DNA from 4 places in the Bradyrhizobium sp. NBAIM08 genome. Region 4 is predicted to be linked to each of the others. Evidence: riboswitches for the same ligand, from Rfam matches in the RefSeq annotation. Region 4 holds a riboswitch; each other region holds the start of a gene.
The links. Region 4 has a riboswitch for cobalamin ahead of metE (5-methyltetrahydropteroyltriglutamate--homocysteine S-methyltransferase). Riboswitches for the same ligand answer to the same signal wherever they lie in the genome.
Positions count from the first base shown of each region.

Region 1: another riboswitch for cobalamin. It lies ahead of I6F37_RS32160 (DUF1636 domain-containing protein); the one in region 4 lies ahead of metE (5-methyltetrahydropteroyltriglutamate--homocysteine S-methyltransferase).
Region 2: another riboswitch for cobalamin. It lies ahead of I6F37_RS37655 (ribonucleoside-diphosphate reductase subunit alpha); the one in region 4 lies ahead of metE (5-methyltetrahydropteroyltriglutamate--homocysteine S-methyltransferase).
Region 3: another riboswitch for cobalamin. It lies ahead of I6F37_RS32245 (TonB-dependent siderophore receptor); the one in region 4 lies ahead of metE (5-methyltetrahydropteroyltriglutamate--homocysteine S-methyltransferase).

Region 1 is NZ_JADYVR010000013.1:96,906-104,601, forward strand. It holds gene cobU (bifunctional adenosylcobinamide kinase/adenosylcobinamide-phosphate guanylyltransferase) at 1-427, opposite strand, end outside; gene cbiB (adenosylcobinamide-phosphate synthase CbiB) at 548-1,489, shown strand; gene cobD (threonine-phosphate decarboxylase CobD) at 1,501-2,466, shown strand; gene I6F37_RS32150 (cobyric acid synthase) at 2,455-3,903, opposite strand; gene cobO (cob(I)yrinic acid a,c-diamide adenosyltransferase) at 3,911-4,546, opposite strand; cobalamin riboswitch at 4,587-4,809, shown strand; gene I6F37_RS32160 (DUF1636 domain-containing protein) at 4,903-5,277, shown strand; gene cobW (cobalamin biosynthesis protein CobW) at 5,274-6,323, shown strand; gene cobN (cobaltochelatase subunit CobN) at 6,323-7,696, shown strand, end outside.
Region 2 is NZ_JADYVR010000026.1:32,021-39,716, forward strand. It holds gene I6F37_RS37650 (ribonucleotide-diphosphate reductase subunit beta) at 965-2,038, opposite strand; gene I6F37_RS37655 (ribonucleoside-diphosphate reductase subunit alpha) at 2,029-3,954, opposite strand; cobalamin riboswitch at 4,058-4,212, opposite strand; partial or broken gene I6F37_RS37660 (IS5/IS1182 family transposase) at 4,338-4,484, opposite strand; gene I6F37_RS37665 (N-acetyltransferase) at 4,915-5,556, opposite strand; partial or broken gene I6F37_RS37670 (ATP-binding protein) at 6,956-7,359, opposite strand; gene I6F37_RS37675 (hypothetical protein) at 7,666-7,696, shown strand, end outside.
Region 3 is NZ_JADYVR010000013.1:115,708-123,403, reverse strand. It holds gene I6F37_RS32255 (hydantoinase/oxoprolinase family protein) at 1-520, opposite strand, end outside; gene I6F37_RS32250 (PepSY domain-containing protein) at 984-2,420, opposite strand; gene I6F37_RS32245 (TonB-dependent siderophore receptor) at 2,433-4,790, opposite strand; cobalamin riboswitch at 4,903-5,106, opposite strand; gene I6F37_RS32240 (histidine phosphatase family protein) at 5,179-5,751, shown strand; gene cobT (nicotinate-nucleotide--dimethylbenzimidazole phosphoribosyltransferase) at 5,758-6,810, opposite strand; gene cobF (precorrin-6A synthase (deacetylating)) at 6,816-7,565, opposite strand; gene I6F37_RS32225 (energy-coupling factor ABC transporter permease) at 7,611-7,696, opposite strand, start outside.
Region 4 is NZ_JADYVR010000016.1:75,324-83,019, reverse strand. It holds gene metE (5-methyltetrahydropteroyltriglutamate--homocysteine S-methyltransferase) at 409-2,754, opposite strand; cobalamin riboswitch at 2,854-3,057, opposite strand; gene I6F37_RS34295 (hypothetical protein) at 3,469-3,744, shown strand; gene I6F37_RS34290 (nodulate formation efficiency C protein) at 4,087-4,869, shown strand; gene I6F37_RS34285 (thermonuclease family protein) at 6,667-7,374, shown strand; gene I6F37_RS34280 (carbonic anhydrase) at 7,385-7,696, shown strand, end outside.

The DNA.
Region 1 (7,696 bases), on a different contig from region 4:
TTCCGGCGGCATCGCGGAAGCTGCGCGCCAGCGCGTTGTCGGGCACTATGCCGAGGCCGACCTCGTTGGTGACGAGCACGACGGGGCTGTTGAGGCGGGGCAGCGTGTCGGCGAGCTCTCTCACCTCTCGCTCCCAATCGCGCGCCGCATGCATCAGGTTGGAGAGCCACAGCGTCAGGCAGTCCACCAGCCTCGCGCCGCCACCTTCGGTCGAGAGCAGCGCGGGCACGAGATCGAGCGGCACCTCGCGCTCGATCCAATCGGCTCCGCGCCGCGCGCGATGTCTTGCGATGCGTTCCTGCATTTCGCCGTCGAGCGCCTCGGCCGTCGCGACGTAGACGGGCTGGCCGGCAAAGCTGCGCGCGCGCGCCTCCGCCCGGGTGCTCTTGCCCGATCGCGCCCCGCCGGTGATCAAGATGATGGCCATAAAGGTCTCCTGCCGCAGCACTAATCATCAAACGCGGCCAAAGACAAAGCCGAAATCAGGCAGCGAGGGGCTTGCGCTCGGCCGCCGTCTTGCGCAACAGGGGCGGGACAGGAGCTGGATGTGGACTTTGCGGGCGCGATGGTGGTGGCGATGGCGGTGGATGCCCTTCTGGGCTGGCCGGCGTGGCTGTTCGCGCGGATCGGGCATCCCGTCACCTGGCTGGGCGGGCTGATTGCCGGCATCGACACCGCCTTGAATCGCGCGTCCGATCCGCCGGCGTTGCGCCGAGCCGCGGGCGTCGCCGGCGCGCTTGCGGTGATCGCGCTCTCCGCGGCGCTCGGCTGGGCGCTGCAATCACTGCTTCCTTCGGGCTGGATCCAGATCGTGCTGATTGGCATCCTGGCCTGGCCATTGGTCGCGCTGCGCTCGCTGCACGATCATGTCGCTGCCGTGGCCACGCCCTTGCTGGCCGGCGACGTCGCCGCCGCGCGCGAAGCGGTCTCGCGCATCGTCGGCCGCGATCCCGCAAGCCTCGATCAAGCCGGCATCGCGCGCGCGGCGATCGAGAGCCTTGCCGAAAACGCCTCCGACGGCATCGTCGCGCCGGTGTTCTGGGGCGCACTGTTGGGCTTGCCCGGCATCCTCGGCTACAAGGCGATCAACACGCTGGACTCCATGATCGGCCATCGCAGCGAACGCCACGAAGCCTTCGGCTGGGCGGCAGCGCGCATCGACGACGTCGCCAATTTCGTCCCGGCGCGGCTGACCGGATTCCTGTTCGTGCTGCTGGCACCGCAGCGGTCGGAATCATTGGCCTGCATGACGCGCGATGCGCGCCGGCATCGCTCGCCCAATGCCGGTTGGCCGGAAGCGGCCATGGCCGGCGGACTCGGTGTGCGGCTCAGCGGTCCCCGCATCTATCACGGCAGCGCGACCGAAGAGCCCTGGCTGAACGAAGGCGCGCGCGATCCGCGCGCCGCCGACATCGTCGAGGCGCTGACGGTCTATCGCCGCGCCATGCTGCTGGTCGCAGGCCTGCTTGCGATCCTGGCTTTCGCGTGAAACAACGGGGCATGCGCGAGCACGGTGGAAATCTGGACCAGGCCCAGCGGCGTTTCGGCGGACGCGCAGAGGATTGGATCGATCTGTCGACCGGGATCAACCGGCTGCCGTATCCCGTGGGCGAGGTGAGCGCGCGCGCGTGGAGCGCGCTGCCATCACGCGCCGAGATCGAGGCATTGCATCAGGCGGCGCGGCACGGCTACCGCACGAGCGCACCGATCGTTGCGATGGGCGGTGCTCAGGCCGCCATTCAATTGCTGCCGCAACTCGCGGCGCCCGGGCGCGCGCGTATCCTCGCGCCGACCTACAATGAATATGCCGGCGTCCTGTCGGCCGCCGGCCGGGACGTCCAGGAGGTTGCCGAGCTCGATGCGCTGGCGGGTGCGGACCTCGCCATCGTCGTCAATCCCAACAATCCCGACGGGCGGTGCCATTCGCGCAAGGATCTGCTCGCGCTGTTGCCGCGCGTCGGCCGTCTCGTCGTAGACGAGAGCTTTGCGGACCCGATTCCGCAATTGTCGCTTGCACCCGACGCGGATCGACCGGGACTGTTGATCCTGCGGTCGTTCGGAAAGTTTTATGGCTTGGCCGGCCTGCGGCTCGGCTTCGCCATCGGTCATGCCGCCGACATCGACAAGCTTGCCGCCGTGTCGGGTCCATGGCCTGTTTCGGGCGCGGCGATCGAAATCGGCTGTCGTGCCTTGCGCGATCAGACTTGGGCCGAGGCGACGTCGGCGCGGCTCGCGCGCGACTGTGTTCGCCTCGATGCAATGGCGCATTCGCGAAGCTGGCGGCTCATCGGCGGCACACCGCTGTTTCGCTTGTACGAAACGGCCGACGCGGTGGCTGCGCAGGAGAGGCTCGCGCGCAGCCACATCTGGTCCCGCGTGTTCGCGCAACAGCCGACATGGCTGCGCCTCGGGCTCCCCGGCAGCGAAGCCGAATGGACGCGCCTTGCCGAGGCCCTAGCGCGCTAGCGCGAGCAGGCCTTCGACGTCGAGATGCTTTTCGATGTGATCGGCCAGCGCCTCGAGCGCGCTTTCGACGCTGGCGTGATAGGGCTCGTCGCCTGCGGGAATGTCGAGTTTGGCGAGGTAGGCCTTGCGGAAATCATCCGACGTGAACAGGCCGTGCAGATAGCTGCCCTGCACACGACCATCCCTTGAGATCGCGCCTTCCGGCTCGCCGTCGAGCTTTGCGAAGGGGCGGGCGCGATCCGGGCCGTCGGTGCGGCCGATGTGGATCTCGTAAGCCTGGATCGGCTGATCCGTCGCCGCGTGCACGGCCGCAACGCGCGTGAGGGTCTTTTGCGGGCTCATCACCGTCTCGATATCGAGAAGCCCGAGGCCCGGCGTGTCGCCCGCAGGCCCCTCGATGCCTTCGGGGTCGGCGACGCTGCGTCCCAGCATCTGATAGCCGCCGCAGAGGCCGAGCACATGGCCGCCCCTGCGGTAATGCGCGAACAGGTCGACGTCCCAGCCCTGCGCGCGCAGGAAGGCGAGGTCGCCGCGGGTGGATTTTGAGCCAGGGATGATCACGAGCCTGGCATCGCCGGGAATGGCTTCGCCCGGACGCACCATCACGAGATCGACACCCGGCTCGAGCTTGAGCGGATCGAGATCGTCGAAATTGGCGATGCGCGATAGCGCCAGGCAGGCGATCTTGCATTGGCCCGGCTTGCGCGCATCGCGCAGGCCGAGCGCGTCTTCGGCCGGCAGCTCGCCGGCCCGCGGAAACCAGGGCAGCACGCCGAGGCCGCGCCATGCGGTCTTTTGCTCGATCAGCCTGTAGCCGTCGTCGAACAGCGTGGGATCGCCGCGGAACTTGTTGATGACGAAGCCAGAGATCATCGCGGCATCGTCGGGGTCGATCACCGTCCTGATGCCGACCAGCTGGGCGATGACACCGCCACGGTCGATGTCGCCGACCAGCACGACCGGCACATTCGCCTTGCGGGCAAAGCCCATATTGGCGATGTCGGACTTGCGCAAATTCACCTCGGCCGGGCTGCCGGCGCCTTCGACCAGCACCAGATCGGCGCGCTCCTTCAGCCGTTCGAAACTCTCCAGCACCGCGCCCATCAGCGACGGTTTCATCGCCGCGTAGTCGCGCGCGCGTGCGGTCGCGATGCGCTTGCCGTGGACCACGACCTGCGCCCCGACATCGGTCTCGGGCTTGAGCAGCACCGGGTTCATGTCGGTGTGCGGCTCGACGCCGGCGGCGAGCGCCTGCAGCGCCTGGGCGCGGCCGATCTCGCCGCCGTCGACCGTGACCGCGGCATTGTTCGACATGTTCTGCGGCTTGAACGGCAGCACCCGCAGACCGTGGCGCGCGAAGGCGCGCGCGAGGCCGGCGACGATGAGCGACTTGCCCACGTCCGAGCCGGCTCCCTGGATCATCAGCGCGCGTGCCATGATGACTTCAGAACTCGACGCCGGCCTGCGCCTTGATGCCGGAGCGGAACGGATGCTTCACGAGCGTCATCTCGGTGACGAGATCGGCGATCTCGACCAACTCGTCCTTGGCGTTGCGACCGGTGAGCACGACATGCGTCATCGCAGGCTTTTGCGTCGTCAGGAATTCGACGACTTCGGCGATGTCGAGATAGTCGTAGCGCAGCGCGATGTTGATCTCGTCGAGCACGACCATGCGCAGCCGCTCGTCGAGGATCAGCTCCTTGGCTTTCTCCCAGCCGGCGCGCGCGGCAGCGATGTCGCGGGTGCGGTCTTGGGTCTCCCAGGTGAAGCCTTCGCCCATCGCATGGAACTGACAGAGTTCGCCGAAATGGTCGGTGAGCAGGCGCCGTTCGCCCGTATCCCAGGCACCCTTGATGAATTGCACCACCGCACAAGGGAAGCCATGCGCGACGCAGCGGACGATCATGCCGAAAGCCGAGGAGGATTTGCCCTTGCCGGCGCCGGTATGGACGATGATCAGGCCCTTTTCGCCGCTCTTGGTCGCCATGATCTTGTCGCGAGCGGCCTTCTTCTTCGCCATTTTGGCGGCGTGGCGGGCGTCGGTTTCCTCGGTCGTGTGGGTTTCCGGTTCAGGCGTCATCGGTCCCGGTCCTTCGGCTTGACAAGTGGCGGCCACCGGCAAATGGTGGCCTGGCGTTGGTTCCTGTCCTATGACAGGCGAAGAGGGAATGCGATAGGGTCCGAATCCGCAAAGATTTGGGTCCAAACTGCAGCCGCCCCCGCGACCGTGACCGGAGAGATGCCCGAAGCCACTGATTCCTTTTGGGATCGGGAAGGCGGGGATCGAAGGGCCAAAACCCTGCTCCGCAAGCCGGGAGACCTGCCAGCGCGGACGAGTTTTGGACCGGCGGACGGGGTGTTCCGCGACGGGGAAGCGGGCCTTCAGGAGAATGGTCCGTGCGCCTCATCGCCTCCCGCTGTTATCTGGAAGAGGCGATGACCGTCACACTTCATGTCTGCATCACCTGCCGCGCCGGCCAGACGCTTGGCGAGGGCGAGACGACGCCCGGCAAGCGCCTGCATGGCGCGATTCTCGAGGCCGGCGTGCCCGAGGGCGTCAGCGTGGTTCCCGTCGAATGCCTGTCGGCGTGCAGCCAGGGCTGCTCGGTCGCGCTCAGCGCGCCCGGCCGCTGGTCCTATGTCTATGGCCGCCTGTCCGATGCGAATGCGCAGGACGTGGTCGCAGGTGCTGCGGCCTACGCGGCGGCGCCCGACGGCATCGTGCCATGGCGCAGCCGTCCCGAAATCTTCCGCAAGCAGTCGCTTGCCCGTATTCCCCCTGTTACCGTCGTGCCGGAGGCCGCTGAATGAACTCGCTCGCAAAAGTCCCGGTTACGGTGGTCACGGGTTTCCTGGGCTCCGGCAAGACGACGCTGATCCAGCATCTGCTCAGCAATGCCGGCGGCAAGAAGCTCGCGGTGCTCGTCAACGAGTTCGGCAGCGAGGGCGTCGACGGCGAGATCCTGAAGTCCTGCGCCGATGCGAATTGCCCGGAGGAGAACATCGTCGAGCTCGCCAATGGCTGCATCTGCTGCACCGTCGCCGACGATTTCATTCCGACCATGGAGCGGTTGCTGGCGCGGCCGGTGCGGCCCGATCACATCCTGATCGAGACCTCGGGCCTGGCGCTGCCGAAGCCGCTGCTGAAGGCGTTCGACTGGCCGGAGATCCGCTCGCGCATCACGGTCGACGGCGTGATCGCGCTGGCCGATGCCGAGGCTGTCGCCGCCGGCCGCTTCGCGCCGGATCCGGCTGCGGTGGAAGCGCAGCGCGCGGCGGACGACAATCTCGATCACGAAACGCCGCTGTCGGAAGTGTTCGAGGACCAGATCGCCTGCGCCGACATCGTGCTGCTGACCAAGGCCGATCTTGCGGGCGCAGCCGGAATCGAAGCCGCAAAAGCGGCGATCACCGCCGAGATGCCGCGCCGCGTGCCGATGCTGCCGGTCACCGACGGTGCGATCGATGCGCGCGTCATTCTCGGCCTCGGCGCTGCCGCCGAGAATGATCTCGCCGCGCGGCCATCGCATCATGACGGCGAGGAGGAGCACGAGCACGATGATTTTGCCTCGGTCGTGATTGACCTTCCGGAGGTCGCCGACATCGACGCGCTGGTCGCATCGGTCCAGAAACTGGCGCGCGAGCAGAACGTGCTGCGGGCGAAGGGGTACATCGCGGTCGCTGGCAAGCCGATGCGCCTGTTGTTGCAGGCGGTCGGCGAGCGGGTGCGCCATCAGTTCGACAAGCCATGGGGCGCGGGTCTCAGACAGTCGAAGCTCGTCGTGATCGGCGAGCATGGCGATATCGACGAGGCCGCCATCAAGGCAGGACTTGGTCTTTCAGGATCTGGCATCTGATGCACGTCGTCTTCCGCGAGAGCCGCGGTCTCGAGGAGACCGCGACGCCAAGAGACATCGGCCAGGACCCGGCCGATCTCGTGGTGCTCTCGTATTCGGATTCCGATTTGGCCGCGTTTGCGGCCGGCTGGCGCCGCGGTCGGGGCAGCCTGCCGTCGCTGCGGCTGGCCAATCTCGCGGAGCTGCGTCATCCGCTGTCGGTCGACACCTATATCGAACGGACGCTGTCGCAGGCGCGGGGCATATTGGTGCGCCTGATCGGCGGGGAGTCCTATTGGGCATACGGGCTCGCGGCGCTCCAGCAACTCGCGCAAGAGCGCAACATCGTGCTCGCCGTGCTGCCGGCGGACGGCCGCGACGACGCGCGGCTGGATGCGTACTCGACCCTGCCGGTCTCGACGCTGCGGCGGCTCAAGGTGCTCTGCGACTCCGGTGGCCCGGTCGCCGCGCAAGCCGCGATCGCGCAGCTCGCGCTGGCCTCGGGCCTCTATGCCGGCCCGGTCATCGGCGAGATGACCGTGCCCGAGATGGGATTCTACGATCCCGCGCGCGGCGTCATTGCCGCGCCGGCGGGCGGCGAGGGCAAGCCGCGCGCACTCGTGACGTTCTATCGCTCCTATCTCACGGCCGCCGATACCGGGCCGGTCGACGCCTTGATTGCCGCGTTGCGCGAGAAGGGATTTGACGCCTACGGTGTGTTCGTCACCTCGCTGAAGGCGCCGGGCGTTGCCGACTGGCTGCGCGCGCATCTGGCGCAACATCCTGCGGCGGCGATCGTCAATGCGACGGCGTTCTCGGCCCTTGGCGATGACGGCACGACGCCGTTCGATGCCGCGTCCTGTCCGGTGTTCCAGGTCGCGCTCTCGACGGCGCGGCGCGAGGATTGGGCGGAATCACTGCGTGGCCTGTCGCCCGGCGATCTCGCGATGCATGTCGTGCTGCCGGAGGTCGACGGCCGCCTGTTCGCAGGCGTGGTGAGTTTCAAATCGGCCGGTCAGCGCGATCCCGATCTGCAATTCGCGCATCTAGCGCACAGGCCCGACGAAGAGCGCGTCAACGCCGTTGCCACGCGCGTCGCGGCTTGGCGTCGCCTCGCGGAGAAGCCCGCCGGCGAGAAGCGGCTGGCGATCGTGCTGTCGAACTATCCGGGCCGGCCGCATCAGATCGCGCACGCCGTCGGGCTCGACGCGCTGGCGTCGGTCGAGGCGTTGATCTCCGATCTCGCGGAGGTCGGCTTCGACGTTGCGCCGGTCGATGCGCTCGGCGCAAAACTATTGAAGCAGAGCTTGACCTGGAGCGTCGCCGAATATCGCACGGGGCTGGCGCGCCTGCCGCAATCCTTGCAGGACGATCTCGTGCAGGCCTGGGGCGCA
Region 2 (7,696 bases), on a different contig from region 4:
GGTCGAACGCCAGCCGCTTAGTGGCTGGCTGCGCCGATTTCCCGGCCCCGTGCCTCCACCTGCATCACCGTCGGCTTTCCGGCCGTCGGAGAATGATGAGGCAAAAAATAGTTTTGTCGACCGTCGTAGTTAACCCGGCCCTCGCTTAGGGAGACACAGGTCATCGATTACAATCGTTCCGGTCGGCCGCACTGGCCACCTCGGACGAAAGGCCGACGAGCGGTCGAAGCGGCGCTCGTGCGAGGGTGGGACATAACGTCGACGACGTGATGGCTTGCGTCATCGTCGCTGCCGATCTCTGCGCCCGATCAGCCTGCCGAACCCCCGCTGGCGCGGATCAATTGGGAGCGCCTCGGAGAGCGGATGCAAAATCTCCAGAGGTGGATCGGCAGCGCTGAAGCGGAACTCTTGTGCTAGGACAGAAACGCGGCTGTCATCCGAGCCGCATTGCCAGCGTCTGCTCGTAGTAGATCACCTCCGCGAAGCCACGGCCGAGGAAGACCGTCAGTGGGTCGGCGACGAAATCAAGCGCGAAGGGGGATGAAGAACAAATCGGTTTGCCTGATCCGACCGGGCTGCAATGAAGATGCCCCCCTTTGACAGGGTTGCCCTCTTTACAACTTCCGATTGCGTGATAGTAATCCCCTCTAGCCCTACGAGGGGGGCGGCCGTGGCGATCATCGAGAACATTCGTCTGCTCAAGGGCGTAGCCGTGTTGCGCTGATTTACTTCATGAGACCCACCTCACCGACCTGCGGAAATACTGTAAACCCTAGCCGCCATCAGCAATGGAGCGCATGTACCGGCTTAACCCAACAAACCATCTGTGTGTCCGGTTTTGTCGCGCTGCAATCAAGACGCCACGATGAGGAGGTCCGGTTCTATGCCTTTGTCATGCTGGCGGGTGACGGCGACGACTACCGGCGCCTGCCGCTGTCAATGCCGCTAGCATGAATAAAATGGGCTAGATACGGCCGAAAGTCGCCCACACCCCGTCTTCGCCGTCCCAGCTGCCGCGGCTCGCCGCCTTGGAGTACTCCGTGGCGCGCTGCTCGAAGAAATTGGCGTGCTCGACGCCATTGAGAATCTCGACGAGCCACGGCAGCGGATGCGCCTTGAGCTGGGTGAACCCGCCCTCCTTCGCCTCGAAGAAGCCGAAGACCGGGGCAATCCGGAGTTGGGCCAGTCGCCAGTCGGCGACGTAGCGGACGTAGGCGTGGATATGCTCAGGCAGCATGCCCTCGATCTTGCCAAGGCCGAAGGCGAGCTCGACGAAGTTCTCCTCCAGCTTCACCATGGTCTTGGCTACGTCGACAATGTCGTCGCGGACGGGGCGCGTCACCGCGCCGGTTTCGCGGTGCCATTCGTGAAATAGCTTGATGATGCCCTCGCAGTGGAGACTCTCGTCGCGCACTGACCAGCTTACGATCTGTCCCATGCCGTTCATCTTGTTGTGGCGTGGGAAGTTCAGCAGCATGGCGAAGCTGGCGAACAAGGCCATGCCTTCGGTGAAGGCGCCGAACATCGCCAGGGTACGGGCGACATCCGCCACGCTGTCGACGCCGAACTCGTGCATGTAGTCCGCCTTGGCGCGCATCTGCGCATAGCCGCGGAATGCCTCGAACTCGGTCTTAGGCATACCGAGCGTCTTGAGCAGCAGGGCATAGGCGTCGATATGAACCGTCTCCATGTTAGTGAAAGCGGCCATCATCATCTGGACGGTGAGTGGCTGGAAGAGCGGAATGTACCGCTTGAAATAGTTGTCGCCGACCTCGATGTCCGACTGAGTGAAGAAACGGAAGATCTGGGTGAGCAGCGCGCGCTCGCTGTCGGTGACGCGGTCCGAAGCCCAGTCGTTGAGGTCGGCGCCGAGCGGCACCTCCTCGCCCATCCAGTGGGTCTGCTGCTGGCGCTTCCAGAACTCGTAAGCCCAGGCATAGCGATCGACGTCGTAGCTGCCGGTCGAGTCAAGGAGGCCGACGCGTCCCTTGCCGATCAACGTGCGCGGATCGGCGCGCGATAGATCGATCACTGACATGCGAGGCACTCCTCATAGTCGGTGCGCTGCCGCGCCGGCTGCTGCGTCGGCGTTGCATCCCCGGCAATCTTGCCGGCGAACGCCGCGCGCGAGATCGACTTTGATCGACAGTAGTAGAGGCTCTTCACCCCACGCTTCCACGCCGTCCAGTGCAGCATGTGGAGGTCCCACTTATCGACGTCGGCCGGCAGATAGAGGTTGATCGACTGGCTCTGGCAAATCAACGCGGCGCGGTCGGCGGCAAGCTCGACGATCCAGCGCTGGTCGATCTCGAAGGCGGTGCGAAAGATCGCTTTCTCGTGCTCCGACAGGACGTCGAGATGGGCGACCGATCCGTCGTGCGCGATGATCGACTCCCAGGTCGCCGAGGTGTCGGCGCCTTTCGCGGCCAGCACCTTAGCGAGGTGCGGATTGCGCACCGAGATGGCGCCGGATAGCGTCTTGTGGGTGTAGATGTTGGCCGGGATCGGCTCAGTGCAGGCGCTGGTGCCGCCGCAGATGATGCTGATCGAGGCGGTCGGCGCGATTGCGATCTTGTGGCTGAAGCGCGCCATCACGCCGCGTTCCAGGGCATCCGGGCACGGGCCACGCTCGCGAGCGAGCGCCACGGATGCCGCATCGGCTTCGCGACGAAGTTTTCGGAACATGTTCAGATTGAATGACTTGGCCAGGGTACCCTGCATTGGAATGCCCTTGGCCTGGAGAAACGAGTGGAAGCCCATGACGCCGAGGCCAACGGAGCGCTCGCGCAGGGCGGCGTAGCGGGCACGCTTCATTCCGTCCGGCGCCACCGTGATGAAGTGCGTGAGCACGTTGTCTAGGAAGCGCATGACGTCCTCGATGAAGCCGGGCTCCTCATTCCACTGGTCCCAGGTCTCGAGGTTGAGCGACGACAGGCAGCACACCGCGGTGCGCTCCTCGCCGCGATGATCGATGCCGGTCGACAGGGTAATCTCGCTGCACAGGTTGGAGGTCGAGACCTTGAGGCCGAGCTCGCGCTGGTGCTTGGGGAGCGCACGGTTCACGGTGTCGATGAACAAGAGATAAGGCTCGCCGGTCTGCAGCCGGTTCTCAAGGATGCGTTGCCACAGCTGGCGGGCATCGATCTCGCGGACGACCTCGTTAGTCTTCGGGCTGCGCAGAGCGAATGCGGTGCCGGCGCCCACGGCACACATGAACTCGTCGGTGACGTTGATGCCGTGATGTAGGTTGAGGCTCTTGCGGTTGAAGTCACCAGACGCCTTGCGGATCTCGAGGAACTCCTCGATCTCGGGATGGTGGATATCGAGATAGACCGCCGCCGAGCCGCGCCGCAACGAGCCCTGGCTGATCGCCAGCGTGAGGCCGTCCGTGACGTGGATGAACGGGATGATGCCCGAGGTGACGCCGCCCCTCGCCTTCTCGCCGATTGAGCGAACATTACCCCAGTAGGTGCCGATGCCGCCGCCATTGGAAGCAAGCCAGACGTTCTCGTTCCAGGTGCCGACGATGCCTTCGAGCGAGTCCGACACTGAGTTAAGGAAGCACGAGATCGGAAGGCCGCGCGTCGTGCCGCCGTTGGAGAGCACCGGTGTGGCCGGCATGAACCACAGCCGAGACATCGCATCATATAGACGTTGGGCATGCGCAACATTGTCCGCGAAGGCGCAAGACACTCGGGCGAACATGTCCTGGAGGCCTTCGCCGGCGAGCAGATAGCGGTCGGTCAGCGTCAGCCTACCAAACGAGGTCAGCAGGTCGTCGCGCGACCGATCGAGCGAAAGGTCAGACGGAGTTGGCGATCGCGCGGGGGGCCTCGGCAGGGGAGCCGGCAATGCTGGGGGGCTGCACAAGACCTTTGCCTGCGCTGAGGGCTGCCGCACACTCGGCAGCTCAATGAGATGACCATACTGATCGAAATCGTAAGACGCCGACATCGGCAACCCCGTGATATTTGGGGGCTGGGACCGTGCGGACGACTTGCGAGGAGACCCGGCCAATGTCCCCGGCTGCAAGCGACCCACCGGGCACCCCGCCCGAGGACATGGGTTCTGTCGCGGTAGGTTTCCTGGCTCGCGGGTCTTCCCAGCGCTGTCGCGCTAATGCCTCGGAATAGCCGCTGCCGGCACAATGGGTTCCCCTTAACTCCGTGCCACCATATAGGCGAATTGAAAACCACGACGACACCACATATAGAAGCCGTTGCCCAGACTCGTCAAGACGGCACAGTCAAGTTAACCAGTTGGAGCAGCCCCGAGGTCGAGGTTCGAAATTCGCCGAGCGCCTGTCCTGAGAGCCTCACTCAAAAAGCATAGATGTCTCAAGGCCTGGCCAATCGGCGAGTTAGGAGCCTCAGATGGGCGACGAGCGGCCAGGCGAGCTCGGTAGCGGCGGAACCTTCGAAGTCTTTGCAGAGATGCCGACATCTGCCGAGCCACGCAAAGGTGCGCTCGACGACCGAGCGCCTGCGATCGGCCAAGATGTGCTCAAGCCTTTGGAAGTGGCGTCGCAAATTCTCCAACAGGGGAACAGCAACCCTGGACATCCTGAATGTTGGCATCGATCGGTTCGCGGTCCGCGAATTGAGTTGGGCCGGATCGGGTTTCGGTAGCCATACGCGTCTCGCCATTCATCGCTTTCTGTGGCCCTTAGATCAAAAATTGTCTGGAGCCCGACCGCAATCGATGCAGCCGCCCGTGGCAATGTCCCACGCTTAGTGGATTTGACCCCGCCAGCTCTCACATCAGACGTGCCAACTTTGCCGAAGAGGCGATTCGTATGCTTTTCGCAGGCCGGGCGAGCCGCCTCACGTGCTCAGTTGTCTGGCCGCGAACATAAGCCGTCCTGACCGAACGCGGTCATGTCAGGTTATTGGCAATCAATCCTAACGGGATGAGCTATGCTTGAGTCTGGGTGACGAGCCGATCCGGCGGCGCGGCCTTGCTGGGTGGGAATGAAGCCGTTCGCAACATTGGCGTGAGCGGCGGCGAAGAACCGTGTTGTATCTCACCAACGACCTTGAAGCCGTGACGTTGGTAAAAGGGAATGTTTTCAGGGTTCGAGCTTTCGAGGTAGGCAACAATGCCGTCCTCATCGCATCGTTGAAGGGCGTAGTTCATCAGCAACGTGCCAAGCCCTTTTCCGACCCAGTTCGGATCGACGGCAATGAGTGGCAGATACCAATGTGGCTCGTGGGGACGATGTTCGGCCATTCTCCGCCGCAAGTGTGCCATATCCTCGGTAATCTCCGGGCGCAGGGATAGCGCCATGATTGCATCCAATGCCTCCTCATCTTGCTGCACGTTGGGAGGCAGCCACAGGGCCGCGCCACGAATCTCTCCCGCGACGTAGGCTGTGCCATGTGCAAATGCTCGGCCCCCACAGGCGTCAATGAACTGAGGCATGCTCCTAAGGTATTGCCCTGGGTCAGGCCAACTCCAACGCATCAACGGATCCGCGGCAAAGCCGAGCACAATGGTCCAGACAGTGCTTGCACGAATGTTTGCGTTCGCAGATCTGATATCTGATTCCTCTGTCATGATGCCGTTTTCGGGGCTCTGTTTTGGCATTGGCCTTCCAAGGAGGAGCATGGCATCGACGCGTCTGACGGTGAGCGGAATGGATGCACCGACGGGGACCCGCCGGGTGCATTTGGTTTCCCTTCCGAGATCTCCGCCTGTCTCAGACGGCTGACGTTGACGGCCACTTCGGACGAAGGCTCCTTGGTCGGCAATGCTTGGATCTACATATTCCTGGCGAGCTTCTGCGCTTCCACGCCCTATCTGGAACCCGCCCCGCCCTTCCCAAAGGAAGCTCCGACGTTCTCAAGGTCGACACGGTTCGGCAGCCTGCAACCGTCCGCGAAGGGAATGACATGAGGACGCCTTTGAGATTGCAAGTGCGAAGAAGTCAGGGCATGGCGAACATCGGGCGATGGCTGCCTGAACCGGGCTCCGGCACGAGCAAACAGCTAGCCAAGTGTCGCGCGTCGAGGTCCAGACTAGGCAGGGAATCATCACCTCGTCTCGTATTGAGCGGTTCTCGTAAGTTTCTTGGTCAAAACACATGCTAAGTGCGAAACCTCCATTGCCAACGTCGTGTCCGCGGTCACCGGCAGAGAGAGCTTTCGTCTGCGAGACTCATATGCGTAGTACAGCGGCTTTCCAATTATCGCATGCTGTCCGCGCTCCTTGATGTTCTTGTGTCCAACAACTCTCGGCGCATCATCGCCGCGATTCGCGATTGTCGGATCAAGGCAACGCGACTGGATACCACGACGCTGCCGCCGTCGACCTACTAAACAACGCAACTTGGGATCGCGCGAGAGCTTTCGTGCCTTGATTGATCGTCAGGCGTGTCGATCGCTCGCACAACGGCGTTAGCTCTATCGAGCGAAAACGTTGCTGTCGTGCCGTCGTCGAACTTGACGCCCAGGTCAGTTGTATCCGCCGCGATCCTTGCCATAGTGGGAAAGACAGCAGGCTGGCGTAGTTGCGCGAGTAATTCTCGTAAAAGAGGTTTTTGGCCACAAGCGTTGATGGCTTCATAGGTCTTGTTCCAACTCACTCCCTGATCGGAACGGTTTGGAAGATTTCTTGGCGCTGGTATGCTTGCCACACCAGGTCCGAGATCCACGTGGTGAGTCATGTTGTTTCGTTCTGTCTTGGAAAACTGTAGTCGGGGCAGCATATCAGAAGGCAATGTAGCGAAGACCTCCCCAGAATGGGTAGGGATCTATCCGCCCTTGATGCTGAGTTGGCCCGGGTTCAACCTTGAGCATAGTCTGTCGAACGCCATCCGGAACTGCCCCCTTTTCGTCATGAAGAACTGCCCCACCATCGGACGTTTGATGGTCGCTTCCGCCGGTGACGGGACGGAGGGAGGCGGAGCCGACCGGACGGCCGTCACCGGCGGTCGGCGGTTTGATGAGCTCTTGGCGCGGAGTCGGTAGCTGTCGCCGCGGATCGTCAGCACGTGGCTGTGGTGCAGGAGCCGGTCGAGGATCGCGGTGGCTACCACGGGATCGGCAAACACGGTGCCCCATTCGGCAACGCTGCGGTTCGACGTGATCAGCATGGCGCCGGTTTCGTAACGGCGACTGACCAGCCGGAAGAACAGATGCGCAGCGTCGGGTTCAGGGGCAGGTAGTCGAGTTCGTCGACGATTAGTAGCTTTGGCTTCGACAGCGCGAGCACTTTTTCGTCCAGATGCCGCTCGCCGTGCGCCTTGGCGAGGCCCGCGACCAGCGTCTTTGCCGTGGTGAACTGCACCGTGTACCCGGCCAGGATCGCCTCTCGCCCGAGAGCAATCGACAGGTGCGTCTTGCCGACGCCTGGCGGACCAGCGTCATAATGCCGGGTGTCTGGGATCTGAGCTGGAGATCCTTTACCCGTTCCATCCGCGATGCGGAGCGTCAGTCGTCATTGTCTCCTGCAAGCGGCTTGGGGGTGAGACGCATTTTGTTATCAGACAACCTGACGCCACCTTAACGCTGCTGCCGGCATGGATGGCGGCTCCCGCCGCCGCTTCCTTCCATCTCAAAGCTGATCCGCAGCTTCCGGTGGATCGTCTACTGGAGGCGCGTCTTCTTGTCGAGGCGCTCTTAGCCTCCTCTTCCAGGGAATCGTCCAACTCGCGAGGAGGCCGTCATGGCGGACGCATCACGTCGTCAGGGGGATC
Region 3 (7,696 bases), on a different contig from region 4:
CATGCACCGGATTGGCATAAGCGTGAAGGAGCGCGACTGCGACGCTCTGCACGCCGGTCCCCTTCAGCCACGCCACCAGGCGTTCGACCTCCGCTTCCTCGAGCGCCTTCAGCACCCGCCCCTCATGATCGAGGCGCTCGGCGAGCCCAAAGCAGCGTTCAGGCGGCACCAGAGGCGGCGATTTCGGCGGAATGTCGAGCCGGTAGAGGTCTCGGCGGCGATAGCGCGCGATCTCGAGCACGTCGGCAAAGCCTTCGGTCGCGACCAGCGCCACCTTCGGCAGCCGGTTCTCGACGATCGCGTTGGTCACGCGCGTGGTGCCGTGGACGAAGCGCTTCACCTCGCTCTTGCGCAGGCCGACCGCCTCGATCGCCTCCAGCATCGCTTGCACCGGTGCGTCGGGGCGCGACGGCACCTTCGCAATCCGCGCTTCCGCGGAATCGCGCCGGATCGCGATGATGTCGGTGAAGGTGCCACCGATATCGGTGCCGACCTCCCAATGATTGCCGGGATCGCTCATCTGCACAATCAGCTACGCGTGACGTTCATCATCATTCCCTGTCATGCCATCACGTGCGAGCGTGCGACAGAGCGATGGCCGCGGGATAGGGTCAGAGTTGTCGCAAACCAAAGCGCTAGCAAGCCACCGGCCTAGCGCGGCGCAGCATCGGCTGCACGTTTCCGTGCAGCGCTGCTCGCGCAGAGAGCAGAAGGCCGCGAAGTCAAAATGTGCAGCGCACCCTTGGATTCTTCGAGGCAAATAGAAGCGCCCGTTGCACTGCAATCGGATCGCACAAGGCCGTTTGTCTAATTTGCAGGCGATCGGTCGGCGGTGCGGGAGACAGCACTGACCAAGAGCTATGCACGCAGGTCGGCTCAGCCTCTCTTTATTGTACGGTCGGTAAGCGAGGACATCACCGGCCGCTGGTGGATAACCCGGCGCGCCGAACGGGTCGCGCCGGGTACGGAGATTTCGCGACTGGCTATGCGCTCGCCAGCCGTGCTCGCAAGCGCCGCCAGCCGATGACGATGCCTGTGATGGAGAACATCAGCCCGAGCGTACAGAGCCCGACAATGAGAGCGTCACGCAGCCGCGCATGAGCCAGCAGAATCGGGAAATCAAGCGTGTGCAGCGCACTGTAAAGCCAGCGATAGGCGCGGCGCGACGGGTCCAGCCTTTGCAGCACCTTGCCATCGGCGGCATCGACATCGAACCAGAGATCGCCGCACGTCGTCCGGTAGACGAGGGCCCCCGGAAGTGCGGATTGCGCCGGATAGTCGTCGTTGCCGGCGAGCAGGAACGGTGCGGCACAGCCGGTGCCAAGGCGCGCCGTCAGGTCGCCGATCTCCTGCCTATCCAGGTATGACGCCGGTCCATCGCGCGGCGCGTCCCCTGCCCTGATCAACGCCTGACGGCCGAGACCAACCCGGTCGCGCCGATAGACATGGCCGTTGAAGGCGAACCATTCGACCTCGCGGGCCAACGGCGATATTGGCTGCGGATCGAGCGACGACGCGTCTCGCCAATCCGGGGCGGCATCGACCACGCCGGCCTCTGTCGGAGTCAGTTGCCCGCGCGAGAACAGGCGGCCGTGATCCATCGACAGCCAGCCGCTGAAGATCCAGCTCAGCACGAACACGGTCGCGACGAGACCGATGATGTGATGCAGGGCGTGCCAGCCCCGATAGGGCGACGAGAGCTGGCGTCCCCGCATTTTCACACGCACGATACCGAGCACCGCACCAAGCAATGCCGCGATCAGGGCCAGCAGCGACAGCGTCCAGACCACGCCATCCCACAGCGCCCAGCTGCTGCGCAGAATTGTCGGATAGATCCAGTGCAGCACGCTGCCGGCCCAGTTCCACGCGCGCTCGCTGCGCGTCGTATCCAGGACGACTTCGCCGGTCAGCGACGAAACGTAGACCTCCGTTCCAGGGGCATCGCCGAGAGCGGCGCGAAACAAGGGGCGATGGCGATCAAAACCGTTCGGCACGCTCCATTGATCGTAATCCGACCGCGCGACGATCGCAGCGCGCACCGCCTCAAGCCCGCGCTGACGTGAATAAGCTTGCACGATGGTGAGCGCGACATCGGCTGATGTCACCGACGCGTCTCCTCCATCGGAGGCGCGAACCGCTCGCGAACCTGCGGAGCCCGAGACGACGTAGACCGGTCCATCGCTCCGCTGGATCAGCCGAACACGCGTGGCATCGGCAATCCCGCTCGCCGCAACGGCGTCCGCGACCGAGATCCTCGTCCCGTCGCGATCGACCGGCACAAGTCCGGCAAATCGCTCCGCTTCCGTCAGCGACGGAAACGGGACGAAGTGCATCACGATTCCCGTCGCGAACCACATCGCGAACAGCAGGCAGAACGCGATGCCGAGCCAGCGATGCGTGAGGACGATCGCGCCCATCATGCGCTCAGGGCCTCACCATTTGAACGCGGCCGAGATCTCGTAGGTGCGCGGCGCGCCCAGGAGGATCTGGTCCGGATAGAACGGATCGCCCCAGATCGCATAGCGCTTGTCGGTGATGTTGCGGATACGGAAGGTCAGGCGGGCCTGGTCGACCGCATTGAACGCCGTCTTGGGGATGTCGACGAAGGCGTAGACGTCGGCCACGGTGTAAGCCTTCATCGTCACGACGTTGGCGTCGGTGTTGTAGCGGTCGCCGACATGACGACCGGTGATGCCGAGCTCCACCGGCCACGGTGTGAAGAAGCGATACGACGCGCCGGCGTTTGCGACGATACGCGGCACGTTTGGCGGCGTGTTGCCCGAGAACGAGCCGCCGGCAAAATTGTAGTCGGCATAGCGCGCATCGACATAGGCGATGTTGCCCCACAGCCGCAGCGGCTCGATCGGGCGTATTGAGGCGGCAAGCTCGACGCCCTTCGACTCCTGCCGCCCAGCGATATTCAGCTGCATGCCGCCGGCGGCCGCATAGACGTTCTTGCGCAGGATGTCGTAGGCCGAGAACGACCATTCCGCCCGGTTGTCCCATAACACGTGCTTGACACCGGTCTCATAGGTGCGCGCGGTGGTCAGATCGAGCGGCTGGGTGGGCGAGAGCAGGAAGATGTTGTTGGCTGCGACGTCGGCGCCGGTGGCGTATTGGCTGAAGAAGGTCAGGCCGGGAACGGCCTCCCAGGTGTAGCCGATGCGCCCCGTGACCGGCGCCCAGTCTTTCGTGAATGGAAAGCCCGCCTTCACGATCCCGTTCTTGTCGGTCGAATTGCGGTCGAGCCCGATGTGCTCGACACGAAGACCGCCGATCAGCGCGAAGCTGCGCGTCAGCTTGAGCCTGTCCTCGAATGACAGCGCCTCGTTGTCGATGCGCGCGGTCTGCTGCTGCGTCGTGAGCAGGCCGTAGAAACCGCGGTTGGGGTCGACCAGCGAAACGGAATCGCCGGGAAAGTTTGCCGCACCGGGCCTGACGAAATCGAGATAGCTCGACGACAGCGTCGTCACGAGCCGATTGTCGAAGCCCGCAATATTTGTATCCCAGATCAGGTCGGTGATGTTGCCGACCAGCCGCTGGCTGTGGGCGACATAGAAACGCTCGCGATCGACCAGGTTCGTGGTGGAATTGAACGCCTCGATCTCGTTGTTGAACCAGGTCCGTTCCGCGCCATAGCCATAGGCCTGACTTTTCAGCGTGAGGTCAGGCGCGAGCTTCAGCTCGAAGCCGCCACGCAGCCACACTTCCTGCGCCACGTTGCGGTTATCGAGAACGTTGTAATTGGTGTTGAAGGTGCGGTCGTCGATGGTGACGGCACCGAGATTGGTTCCGTTGTAATTCGAGACGTAATTGCCGGAGACGATCCCCGTCGTCGCGTGCGAGCCGCTGAAGGCCACCGGCACCAGCGGCGCGCCCCAATAGGCCTTCGAGCGGTCTTCGCGATATTCGACCGCACCCCAGATCCTGAGGCTGTCGGAAACACGGTAGTTGAGCTGGCCCGACGTGCCGAACGTCTTGACATTGGTGTCATCGGCAAAGCCGTTGAGGGCGGAACGGCTGATGTCGAAGCGATAGTCCAGGCCTTGCACATTGGTGCTGCCGCCGGAGCCGTAATGGGCACGGAACGAATTCAGCGAGTCCCAGGAGAAATCGGCCTCGTTACGGACAGCTCCGGTGTGGGGCTGCTTGGTGACGAAGTTGATGGCACCGCCCGCGGCGCCCTCGCCCGAAATCAGCGAGGCCGGGCCCTTGAGAAATTCCACCGCCTCCAGATTGGCGGTATCCACGATCCGCGAGGTCATGTTCTGCGGACCGATCTTGATGCCGTTGTAGAGCGTGTTGATCTGGCTGTTGGTGAAGCCGCGCATCGAGAAGGCCGAAGGTTCGGCCGGGTTGTCGCCCGAGGTGACGCCGGCGGCGCCCTGCGCCACCTCGGACACGGTGCGATAGCCCTGCTCGCGCATGGTTTCGGCGGAGACAACCTCGACGGTCGCGGGCGTCTGCCGCACCGTCAGGCCGAGCCGCGAGGCGCTTTCGGCAACGGCGTTGGAGTTGAGCGGCGTTTGCGGCGTTGAATCCGGCGTGACGGGTCTTGGCGCTGCGGATACAGCCGCCGGCCTGCGCGCTGCCGCGCGGCGCGCGCCCTGCGCCGTTCCTGCTGCCGGTTTGGCCGGCTTGCGGGCCTGGGCGGGCGACACCTCGATGGGCGGCAGCGGCTCTCGGGCCTGCTGCGCCAGAGCGGCAGGCGGACCAAGAGCGGCGAAGGACGTGAACGCGGCGGAAACCAGCAGGACGCGGCGCGGTCGTGCGATACGGATGGAAGACACAGGTGAAAACCTCGGTATGACGTCAGTGGCACGTCACAGCGAACGAGGTTTCACCTTCGGCCTTAGCCGTCCGATGAAGCCGAATGTCTGTACTCCCCGACCGACATCTTCGCGTGTGACCACGGCTGACGGCAGGTCTCCTGGCTCGCGGGTCGTGACCGCTTCGTCGCCTTCCCGGGACCGAGGACCCAGTGGCTCGTGACGAAGGATTCACCGCTTACAGTTGCGGGGGCAGCCGCGGCATTGGGGACAATTTTCCCCGCACCGCATTCCCTTTTCATTCCCTCTCGGGAAAACCGTCGCGAGCATCTAGGATTACCACCAAGACAGAGTCAATGTGCCAGTTGCGGCGTTGGGGCCACAGCAACCAACTTCCTTGGAGATGAGCATGGAAGGCGAGACCTTCCTCTGGTTGATCAGGCATGCGGCCGTCGCGGGCGTGCCCGGGACGATCCATGCGGCCGATGCGCGGGCCGACCTCGGCGATCACGCTGCATTGGCGGCCCTAAGGCAGCTGTTGCCCGCGGATGTCGCCGGCTATGCCAGCCCGTCGCGGCGCACGGTCGAGACGGCGCGCGCGCTGGGGCTCGAACCGGAGCTGATCAGCGAGTTTCGCGAGCAGGATTTCGGCGACTGGACCGGCCATCGGCATGACGAGCTCGCCGCGACCGGTGGCGAGGCCTACGCGCAGGTCTGGCGCGATCCGGCGCACGGACGGCCGCCGAACGGCGAAAGCTTTGCGGATCAGGTCGCCCGCGTCCGCCTCGGCCTGTCGCAGATTGGCGCAGGCTCCGCAGCACTGGTCGTCCATTCCGGCACCATACGCGCTGCGCTCTGCATCGCGCTCGATCTCACACCGGAAGCCGCGCTGCGCTTCGTCGTCGATCCGCTGTCGCTGACCCGGATCGACCGGCTGGCGGGCGGTTGGCGCGTCGTGTCGGTCAACCAGCGCGTGGCTTGAGCCGCATCAAGACGGCCGATCCGGCACGTTGGCCTGCGCGAACGTCGCCATGCCGTTGTGAAGTGCGCACGCCGAGCGCACCAGCGGCAGCGCGATGGCGGCGCCCGATCCCTCGCCGAGCCTGAGATCGAGGCTGATCAGCGGCTGCACGTTCAGCGCGCGCAACACCAGCCGATGTCCCTGCTCCGCCGATTGATGCGAGGGCAACAGGAACGGCTGGCAGGACGGGTTGAGGCGCACCGCCGTCAGCGCCGCCACCGAGACGATAAAGCCGTCGATCAACACGGGGATGCGGCGTTGCGCGGCCGTGATGATCGCGCCCGAGATCGCCGCGATCTCGAGGCCGCCGACCGCGCACAGGATTTTTTCGGGTGACGCCCCCGCAACGCCGTGATGCGCGATCGCCGCATCGATCACCCGCACCTTGTGCGCGCGGCCCGACGCATCGACGCCGGTGCCGCTGCCCGCGATCTCGTCGGCACTCACACCGAGCAGGCTCGCAGCAATCGCTGCTGAGGTCGTGGTGTTGCCGATCCCCATCTCGCCGAAGATCAAGAGATCAGGCCGGCCGGCCTCGGCGCGCACCACCGCGCGCTGCCCGGCCTCGAAGGCGAAGGCCAATTCCGCCGGCGTGAGCGCGGCCTCGACACTGAAATCGCGGGTGCCGCTGCGCGGCTTGTCGGTGACGATTCCCGCGATCTGCGCCTCGGCCAGCGTGCCGGCGTCGACCACCTCGAGGCTCGAACCCAGCTCGCGCGCCAGCACCGAGATCGCGGCGCCACCGGCAGCAAAATTCGCCATCATCGCGATGGTGACGGCTTGCGGATAGGCCGACACGCCCTGCGCGACGATGCCGTGGTCGCCGGCGAAGATGATGATCGGCACCCGCGCGGCGCGCGGCTGCTCGGTGGCCTGCAGGCCCGCAAGCTCGATTGCGAGCTGCTCGAGCCGGCCGAGCGCGCCGGTCGGCTTCGTCAGTTGCGCCTGCCGCGCAATGGCCGCCTCGCGATGAACAGCGGAGACCTCGGGGCAGTTCTGGGTAACCCATTCGGGAAGCATGCTGCTCAACGCCTGCGTTTGATGATGTAGCTGTCCATGATCCAGCCGTGCCGTTCGCGTGCGTCCTGCCGCACGGCGGCAATGCGCGCGCCCAGTTCAGCCAGCGCGCCGGACATGATGATCTGATCGGGCATGCCGAGATAGGCACCCCACCAGATCTGCAGGCCTTCTGGATCCAGCGATTGGAACGCCGTGCCGCCATCGAGCATCACGACGACGGTATCGACGCCCTGCGGCCAGCCGCCTTCGCGCAAGCGCCGCCCCGTCGTGACCAGAAACGGCTCGCCGATGTCGTTGAGCGGCAGCGCATGCGCCGCGCACAGCGCCTGGATCGAGGTGATCCCAGGCACGACCTCGATTGTCGGCAATGGATCGAGCCGCCGCGCAATGCGCAGCGAAGAATCATAGAGCGAAGGATCGCCCCAGATCAGCAGCGCGACCTTGCCCTCATCTTCGAGATGCCCAGCGATCGTCTGCGACCAAATCGCGGCCACCGCATCGTGCCAATCGTCGACGCCCTTGCGGTAGTCCGCCTCGGTCGCATCGCGCACGGGAAGATCGAATTCGGCGATGCGCGTCGTTTTGTTGGTGAGCACAGCGGCGCAGATCGTTCGCCTGAGATCGGCGAGATCGGATTTCGTAGTCCCCTTGCGCGGGATCAGGATGAGATCGGCGGCGTTGATGGCGTCAACGGCGGCGCGCGTGAGCTGCGCGGGATCGCCGCAACCGATGCCGATCAGAGAGAGCGTTAGCATCGCGAGCGCGATGGGCGGCCACACCGGCCGCCCATCGCTGATCTCTTACGCCGCGTTGTGCAGGCGCGGGGTGACGAGGCCGGGCGCGGTGACGCCGCGCAGCGACTTCGCCAGCGCCAGCACCGCGAGAT
Region 4 (7,696 bases):
GTCGCCCTGATCGAACATAAGGCTCCAGGCAGGAAAGCGCACCGAGTTTGCTGTCCTGCGGCGACCGCCCGGCATGCCCCCTCGCTGCTGTCGTAATCGTGCCGACGTGCTCATGAGCGACAAACCTTGGTGTAGATTCTAACTCTCAGGCTATACGGTCGCATACCACGGCATAATTGAGCTACGCTGATCTTGTGCTTCAACTCGGCTCAGATTTTCGGCGAATGTCCTCGCCGTGATCGAACTGGCGGCTTCGCCGATGGAAGTCCGCGCGAATGCGTCAGCTTCGCTCCTCCCAGACTTTCGCCCGGCCCGCTAAGCGGGGCGGGGCATTTTTTATGTTCCTAAGGCTCCCGCGCAAATGACCACAAGCGGATCAGCTTTGTCGAAAAGAGACCGAAGCCCGGATCAACGGCCTCGCGGATCGAATGCAGCGCGCAGTTCGCGGGCGGCAGTGACCATGTTCGCTAGCGCTGGCCGAACCTCCTCCCATTTGCGCGTCTTCAGGCCGCAGTCTGGATTGATCCAGAGCTGCGAATCCTGCAGCCGCGTCCGAGCCAACACCATCAGCTCCTTCATTTCGCTCGTCTCGGGAACGCGTGGAGAGTGGATGTCGTACACGCCCGGCCCGATCTGATTTGGATATTCGTAGTTCCTGAACGCGTCGAGTAGTTCCATTTTCGAGCGCGATGTCTCGATCGAGATGACATCCGCGTCCATTGCAGCGATCGCACCAATGATGTCGTTGAACTCCGAGTAGCACATATGCGTATGAATTTGCGTTTGATCGGCGACGCCCGATGAACAGATGCGGAAGCAATCGACGGCCCAGTCGAGATAAGCCGCCCACTCCGATCGACGCAACGGCAATCCTTCGCGGACTGCAGCTTCGTCGATCTGGATCATGGTCGCACCAGCATTCTCGAGATCGCGGACTTCGTCTCGGATCGCGAGCGCAATCTGGCGGCAGACCTCGCTTCTGGGAATATCATCCCGAACAAAGGACCAGTTCAAGATCGTCACCGGTCCGGTCAACATCGCTTTCATCGGCTTCCTTGTTAGTGATTGCGCGTAGCGCCACCAGTCCACGGTGATAGGCTTCGGCCGTGCTACATCGCCAAACAGGATCGGTGGCCTGACGCAGCGCGAGCCGTAGGACTGCACCCATCCGCTCTTGGTAAATACGAAGCCGGCGAGTTGCTCGCCGAAGTACTGCACCATGTCATTGCGCTCAAACTCGCCGTGCACGAGGACGTCAAGACCGATGTCCTCCTGCCAACGTACGGCGCGCGCAGTCTCCTCCTTGAGGAACTTGTCGTATTGCTCGTCGCTTATCGCACCTCGCGCATGCGCCGCACGGGCATTCCGGATCTCTGTGGTCTGCGGAAATGATCCGATCGTCGTGGTAGGAAAAGCCGGTAGTCCGAATCGATTGCTTTGGATCTCGGCCCGACGGGCAAATGGGCTCGCGCGCCGACACATGGTCTGGTCGATCGCTCTCATCCGGACAGCGACATTGGCATCACGGATTTTCGGCGAAGTCCGGCGGACAGTCGCGGCACCTTCCGACTCGGCAAGAGCTAACGCAACATTCTGGTCGCCTGCGAGTGCACGCGCTAGGATCGCAAGCTCCCGCATCTTCTGGACCGAGAAAGCAAGCCAGCTCTTGACGTCGGAAGCGAGGCCGGTCTCGAGTTCAACATCGACCGGCACATGAAGCAGCGAGCAGGATGGGGCGATCTGTACACGATCCTTGCCGAGCTTCGCAATCGCGGGTTCGAGCCGCTGGCGCAGCGACGACAAATTCGACCGCCATACATTCCGACCGTCGACGACACCGAGCGACATGACGAGATCACTTCGGCCGCCAGCGATGATCTGGTGCAACAACTGTGGCGCTCGAACCAGATCGAGGTGCAGCCCGGCAACTGGCAGGCTCAAGGCGGTGTCCAGATTGTCGCCGAGGTCGCCGAAATAGCTGGCAACCATGAGCTTGATCGCCGGCCCCTCCTTGGCGAGCCGGTCATAGGCATGTCGCAAAGATTTTCGCGTCCCCTCATCCAGATCAAGAACTAGGCTGGGCTCGTCGAACTGAACCCAATTTGCCCCACGTTTGGCCAATTCCTGCATAACCTCGATATAGGGCGGTATCAGTTCATCCAGCAGTGAGAGTGGCTGGAACGTGGGATCGGGACTCTTGCCGAGCTTTAGGAATGTGACCGGCCCGATCAGGACGGGGCGGGTCTGAAAGCCAAGGGCCTTGGCTTCCTCATACTCCTCGATCGGCTTGCGAGAGCATAGCCTGAAAGTCTGTCCCCTGTGAAACTCGGGGACCATATAGTGATAGTTGGTGTCGAACCACTTGGTCATCTCCTGCGCGGGTGCGCCAAATCCGCGCGGTCCGTGACCGCAACTCGCTTCCTGGTCGTCGCATTGTGAACCGCGGGCCATGGCGAAGTATGTCTTGAGCGAAACGGATTCGGCTTTCGAGGCGTAGATCTCCGGGATGGCGCCAACCATGACACTTGTGTCGAGCACCTGGTCATACAGCGAGAAATCGTTCGATGGAATGACCGTGACGCCGATAGATTTCTGACGGGCCCAATTCGCGGCACGCAGGCCAGCTGCGTCCTCGAGCAGCTGCTGTTCGCTGCTTTTTCCGGCCCAGTAGCTTTCTAGAGCGACTTTGAGCTCGCGCCTTGGACCGATGCGTGGCGTTCCGAGCGTGGCAACAGGGAGGGAGAGAAGAGACATAGCGTTAACCCATGTTGGGGGCAAAGGCCATGGCGGACGCAGGCAGGGGAAGTCGCGGTGCGACGGCTGCTTGGCGCACCACCGGGACACCCCGCCCGTGGACGAATATAGTGTCGGGGCAGGTCTCCTGGCTCGCAGGTCATCGCTGCTGTCCGGCCTTCCCGAAGCCGCGCAGGCTTCAGTGACGTCGTTGGACAGCGGCTCGCCGCTCACAGTTGCGGGGGCAGCGCCGGCATTTTCACCGGCTTCCCTCTTAGCTCCGGATCAAATGGAAACCGGAGAACCTCGACGACTTGGATTATCGGCAAGAGCAGTCTTCCGTCAACCTCTCAGATCATGTCTCAAGCTGATGCTGCGACATCTGCTACGCGAATGACCGTGCATCTCTAGCATTGAGATGATGTAGCAGTGCTCTCCAATCAGCGATACCGCAATGAGCATCGCAGTTGCCCGCGGGTTGCACGCCAGATCGGTGGAAAGGACAAATGCGGCTTGCGCGGTCGGGGCCGCTGCCTCGAGCAGAACGCATTTGTCGCCAGTCCCAGCTTCCCAGCGGTTTTTCGAGCACGCGCGCCATCCAGCCACCTTCTCGACCAACAGGATCAGTGTTGAATAGGCCAAGACACCTGGCTAAGCCAGCAACTTACAACTTACCCGGGCAGCACGTTTGATTTGCGGTGCCAGCCACACCCCAAATGCTCGGCGAAGATCGGCTTGCCGTCGTTCGCCATCGAGTACAAAGCGCGCCTGACTGAGGCTGTTCTCGACTTCCGGAGCGCCGGACGTCGCGAAAGGAGCGCCAAACGCGCCATGGCCCCTTGGCCGAAAGTGCCCGAAGGCATGGCAGCGATCAAAAGCCCACATTCCGGCAACGATAACCGAACCACACGGTTCAATGACGGCAAACGTGCTGCCACTTCTCATCAGGAACTTGGCACCGAGGCGTTCCGCTGTGCCGTCGAACATCCGGTGCGTGACGGGGATGCATAAGCCGTGCTGGAGAGGTTGAACGGAAACATCGAGACATGCGCCAGTCGGAAAGTCGACAAAGAGGACACAAAACCGGTGCGAATTGCCGTCTATTATCTGGCACGAAGAATGCACGTCCTCTGCCTGCCCAGTCCTCCTGCTGGGCATGTCCAGCACAGCAAATTGAGGCTGTCGGTGGCAGTGAAGTTAGCGGCGCGTGACATAGAGGGGAGCGCCTGCTCGCACGGGAAAACCAGTGGTCGCCCCGTCGCGTCGCCGCTAACTTCTTGCGCTCGCGCATAACAGGTTGAAGGTTGCCTGCTCTGGAATGACGTGTGGATGAGACCGGATAGGCCGACGGTTATGAAGAAAACGTCAGGAAGACGCGCGCTATGGCTTTGGCTCGGTCGATCCCTGATCTGCCTGGCCGGGCTGGCTGCGACGAGCAACACTGTTCGCGCTAACGACAGCCCCCTTGTCGAAAGAGTCAAGTCAACGTGGCGAGCGCAAGACGGTGAGACAATAGAACAAGTTATCTCCAACGTCTCGAAGGTGGCACAGTTCGTCCCTCGGATGTGGGGCGTCGCTGAACTTGACCAAAATGAATATGTTTTTGTTTCTTGGACCAGGCACCGGGATGATAAATCAGACGAAGAGTACGTTATCACCTGGAAGGTCGCGCTCGACGGGACGATTGAACTTGCGTCGACCTATGCGAAGCCAATGGAATTGGGCTGGCGCGCCTTCGCGCTCTCGTTGATCGCCAGTGAAGTCAAGGATGGCGAAAGGGACGCAAATCTTGGCTTTCTGCATGACCCGGCCAACTTCAACTTTGTGACGACCATGCAAGGTCGGCTCGGTGATCTTCTGCGGCAGGGCAGCTGCACTATCGTTGATCCTGTTGGAGTGGACTACTTGCCGAAGCAGAATGACAAGCCGACCGAGAAAGGTGATCTGTGGCGCGTTTTGCTTGTGGTGAACTGTAATATCCCAGGGCCCCGCTATTTTACATACAACGGGGTCATCACTTTCGAGAAGAGCGAAGGACAAGATTGGGAGCCGCAATCCTCCTTTGCCAAGCGTATCGCGGCTTTTCCTCCTGGCTCCTGGTTCGCTCGCATGGAGCCAAAGGAACGGGAGGATTAGAAGGGAGCTAAAGGCCTCGGTAAATGATCGCGCAGAGCAAGATCGCGCCGTAGCTCCTGCAGGGCCGAACGCCTCAGAGCAACGGCAAGACTATCAGCTCTAAACTCTCCGGTGTTTACACCTTGAACAGTCGCGAGCTTTCCCGCGGCCTTCAGCCGGCCATCGAGAAAATGGGGCAGCACGATTACCTCCGATTCTTTCTGCGAGGAGTCGAGCTCAGCGGCGCGTGCCGCCTTGCGAGAGGCGGCTTGACCTCGGCGCACCCCACGCAGTGGAAGGACACCATTTGCGAGAGAACCAGCTCTCCATGCCATTCTTCACGGGACTGGGCCTGCAGATGCCTCGGGCCCAAGCCCGATCCGGCGTGCGAACCGCGCATCGCGCGACTGACTGGCACCCGCAAGAGCGTGACCATTCCGAGGCCGAGGTGGCACGCGGGATCGACTGCTGCGACGAAACCGGTTAATAGGGTAATGGGGCAGTGTTAGCGGCCCCGGCTTGACCACCGGTCCTTCGAGTGCCCCCAACGAGGAGCCGGAGCCGTGCGCGAGGCATCGAAGACCGGACTGAGTCGCCCGCTAGATTTCCTCGCACGCATTCGTCTGCGCATCGTAGATCCGGATTTGAAGCATGGGAAAGCGCTTCTTTAGTTCTGCTCCACCTGCCCTGGCGCCGTCTTTGGTTGCGAATTCAGCTCTGAGTCGGCCATCCACTTCAAGCGCGTAAGAAGAGACGGGCAATTCCCGGGGGGCTGAAACCATTTCATTTCCATTGGGTAGTGAGGTGGCTCAGAATGATGTGTAGCTTGAGTCGGCCATACCACACCAGAGCTACCTGCTCGGATGCCGCGATGGGCCTTGTGGATTGACGCCTCGCACCGAATGGCATCAGGACGGCACTCGCGATCGTCCGAACACGCGGGCGGCTTACCCCTCGCCGGTGCGTATACGAAGTAGCCACGGCTCCACATGGTTGTCCTTAAATTTTCCCGGCGCAAACGCATGCCCTCATGCCGTGCTGGGTAACTCTCAACACGTGAGTACGGGGAAGCGCACAACGAAAGAGCGGCCGCCAGTCGCGCCGACCGGGTCATGAAAAATCCTGGCCTTCTCCGAACGGGGCCGCGGCACCACCCGACCATCCCGGCTGGCTCTCAAGAGAGCTCCTGGTTTTCCGCGGTTTGCGCAAACGATACCGATTCACTTGCGCTGCGAGCGTTGAGCTGGACTCCGTGGCGCCTTTCGTCCAAATCTCTGATAGGACGCGAGACCAGATTTCTTTCGAACGTCGGTCTTTCCGTGGCAAGAACTTAAAATGTCATCGCTCTCGCCGAAACCGTCGGCAGCCTTCTGTGTGCCGATGGGGGTTGGCACAAAGCATAGCCAGGTTGCTGTCCTCCACGCCTGACTTCCACTCGACTGTCACAATTCACAGGCGCTTTTCTTCTTCAATCGCGTGAGAAACAGCGTTCCGAGGCTCGGCTTTCTCCCGCATGCCGAGTTGGCGGCTGAGCGATGGGGATCTCCTCCTCAGGCCGAGAGAGGGTGCTGTGCGCGCCCACTGAGTGAGACCGGTGAGGCTCGAAGGATACCGCGATACGCACACCGGAAGAAATCGCTTGAACCTCACGCAGCGTCAGGTCGTAGCTTGGAAATGAGGGCCAAGCTTTCATAAAGCAAACGTCGAAAGATGCGGCCCGATAACGGACATAGTGCGTTTAAGCGTCGAACGCGGCGCCGGATCGCACGTGAACATGAATCAAGACGAAAGGCTATTGTCGGAATGAAACACCGCGTAATGATGGTCGCATTGTTGGCTGTCATCACATCTCCGGTCTGCGCGGCGAAGCTCAGCGGCCCTCCGCGCATCCTCGACGGCAATACGATCGAGCTCGAGAAAACCACGCTTCGGCTCTCAGGCATCGACGCTCCTGAGACTGACCAGATTTGCCTCGACGCCCACGGCCGGAAATGGGCTTGCGGCGTGGCTGCTCGCGACGAGCTTATCAAGCATTCGAACGGACGAACGTGGGATTGTCATACCACAGGAGTTGATGAATACGGCAGGTCGCGTGGCCGTTGCTTCATCGAAGGCGAGGACGTGAACGCCTGGATGGTACGCTCCGGCTGGGCACTATCGTCGCCTTCTGCCAATACGTACGTTATCTATGAGGTTGTGGCGAGCAAAGCCTATGCGGGGCTGTGGTCGGGGGCGTTCATCGCGCCCTGGGACTGGCGTCGCCGCAACAAGGGGACGATCATCATCGGCGCGAGCTCGGTTCCGATCGACGCTCAGGAGCTCCTGCTCGGATCCGCTTTGCTATCGGACCCGCCCTCGTCAGAGTGTCTGATAAAAGGCACCGTGGGCCACAACGGCGAGCGACTTTATCACTTGCCCGGGCAATTCGGTTACGAACAAATCGACATGACGAAGAAGCCCGGTGAACGCTGGCTCTGCAGCGAATCGGAAGCCGAAGCGACCGGGTGGCGCAAAGCCGCGCGATGAGGTGAGATGCATGCATGCAGGCCATTATCCGAATATGTCCTATCTGACCAAGATCGCGCCTTCGCGCCGCTCGCTGTTGCTGTTCGCTGTTTCGGCGGCTTGCCTGCGGCTTGACAACAACATTGTCGATGCGAAGGAAGCAAAAACGCCGCCCAAGCCGAATAACCTGCTCTCGCCGGATGCTGCCCTGAAGCGGCTGATGGAAGGTAACGATCGTTATGTCCATGGCGTATCACGAGGCGACGATTTCAAGCGCGAGCGCTCTGTTTTGGTGGATGGGCAAAATCCATATGCCGCGGTTCTGAGCTGCGCCGATTCTCGC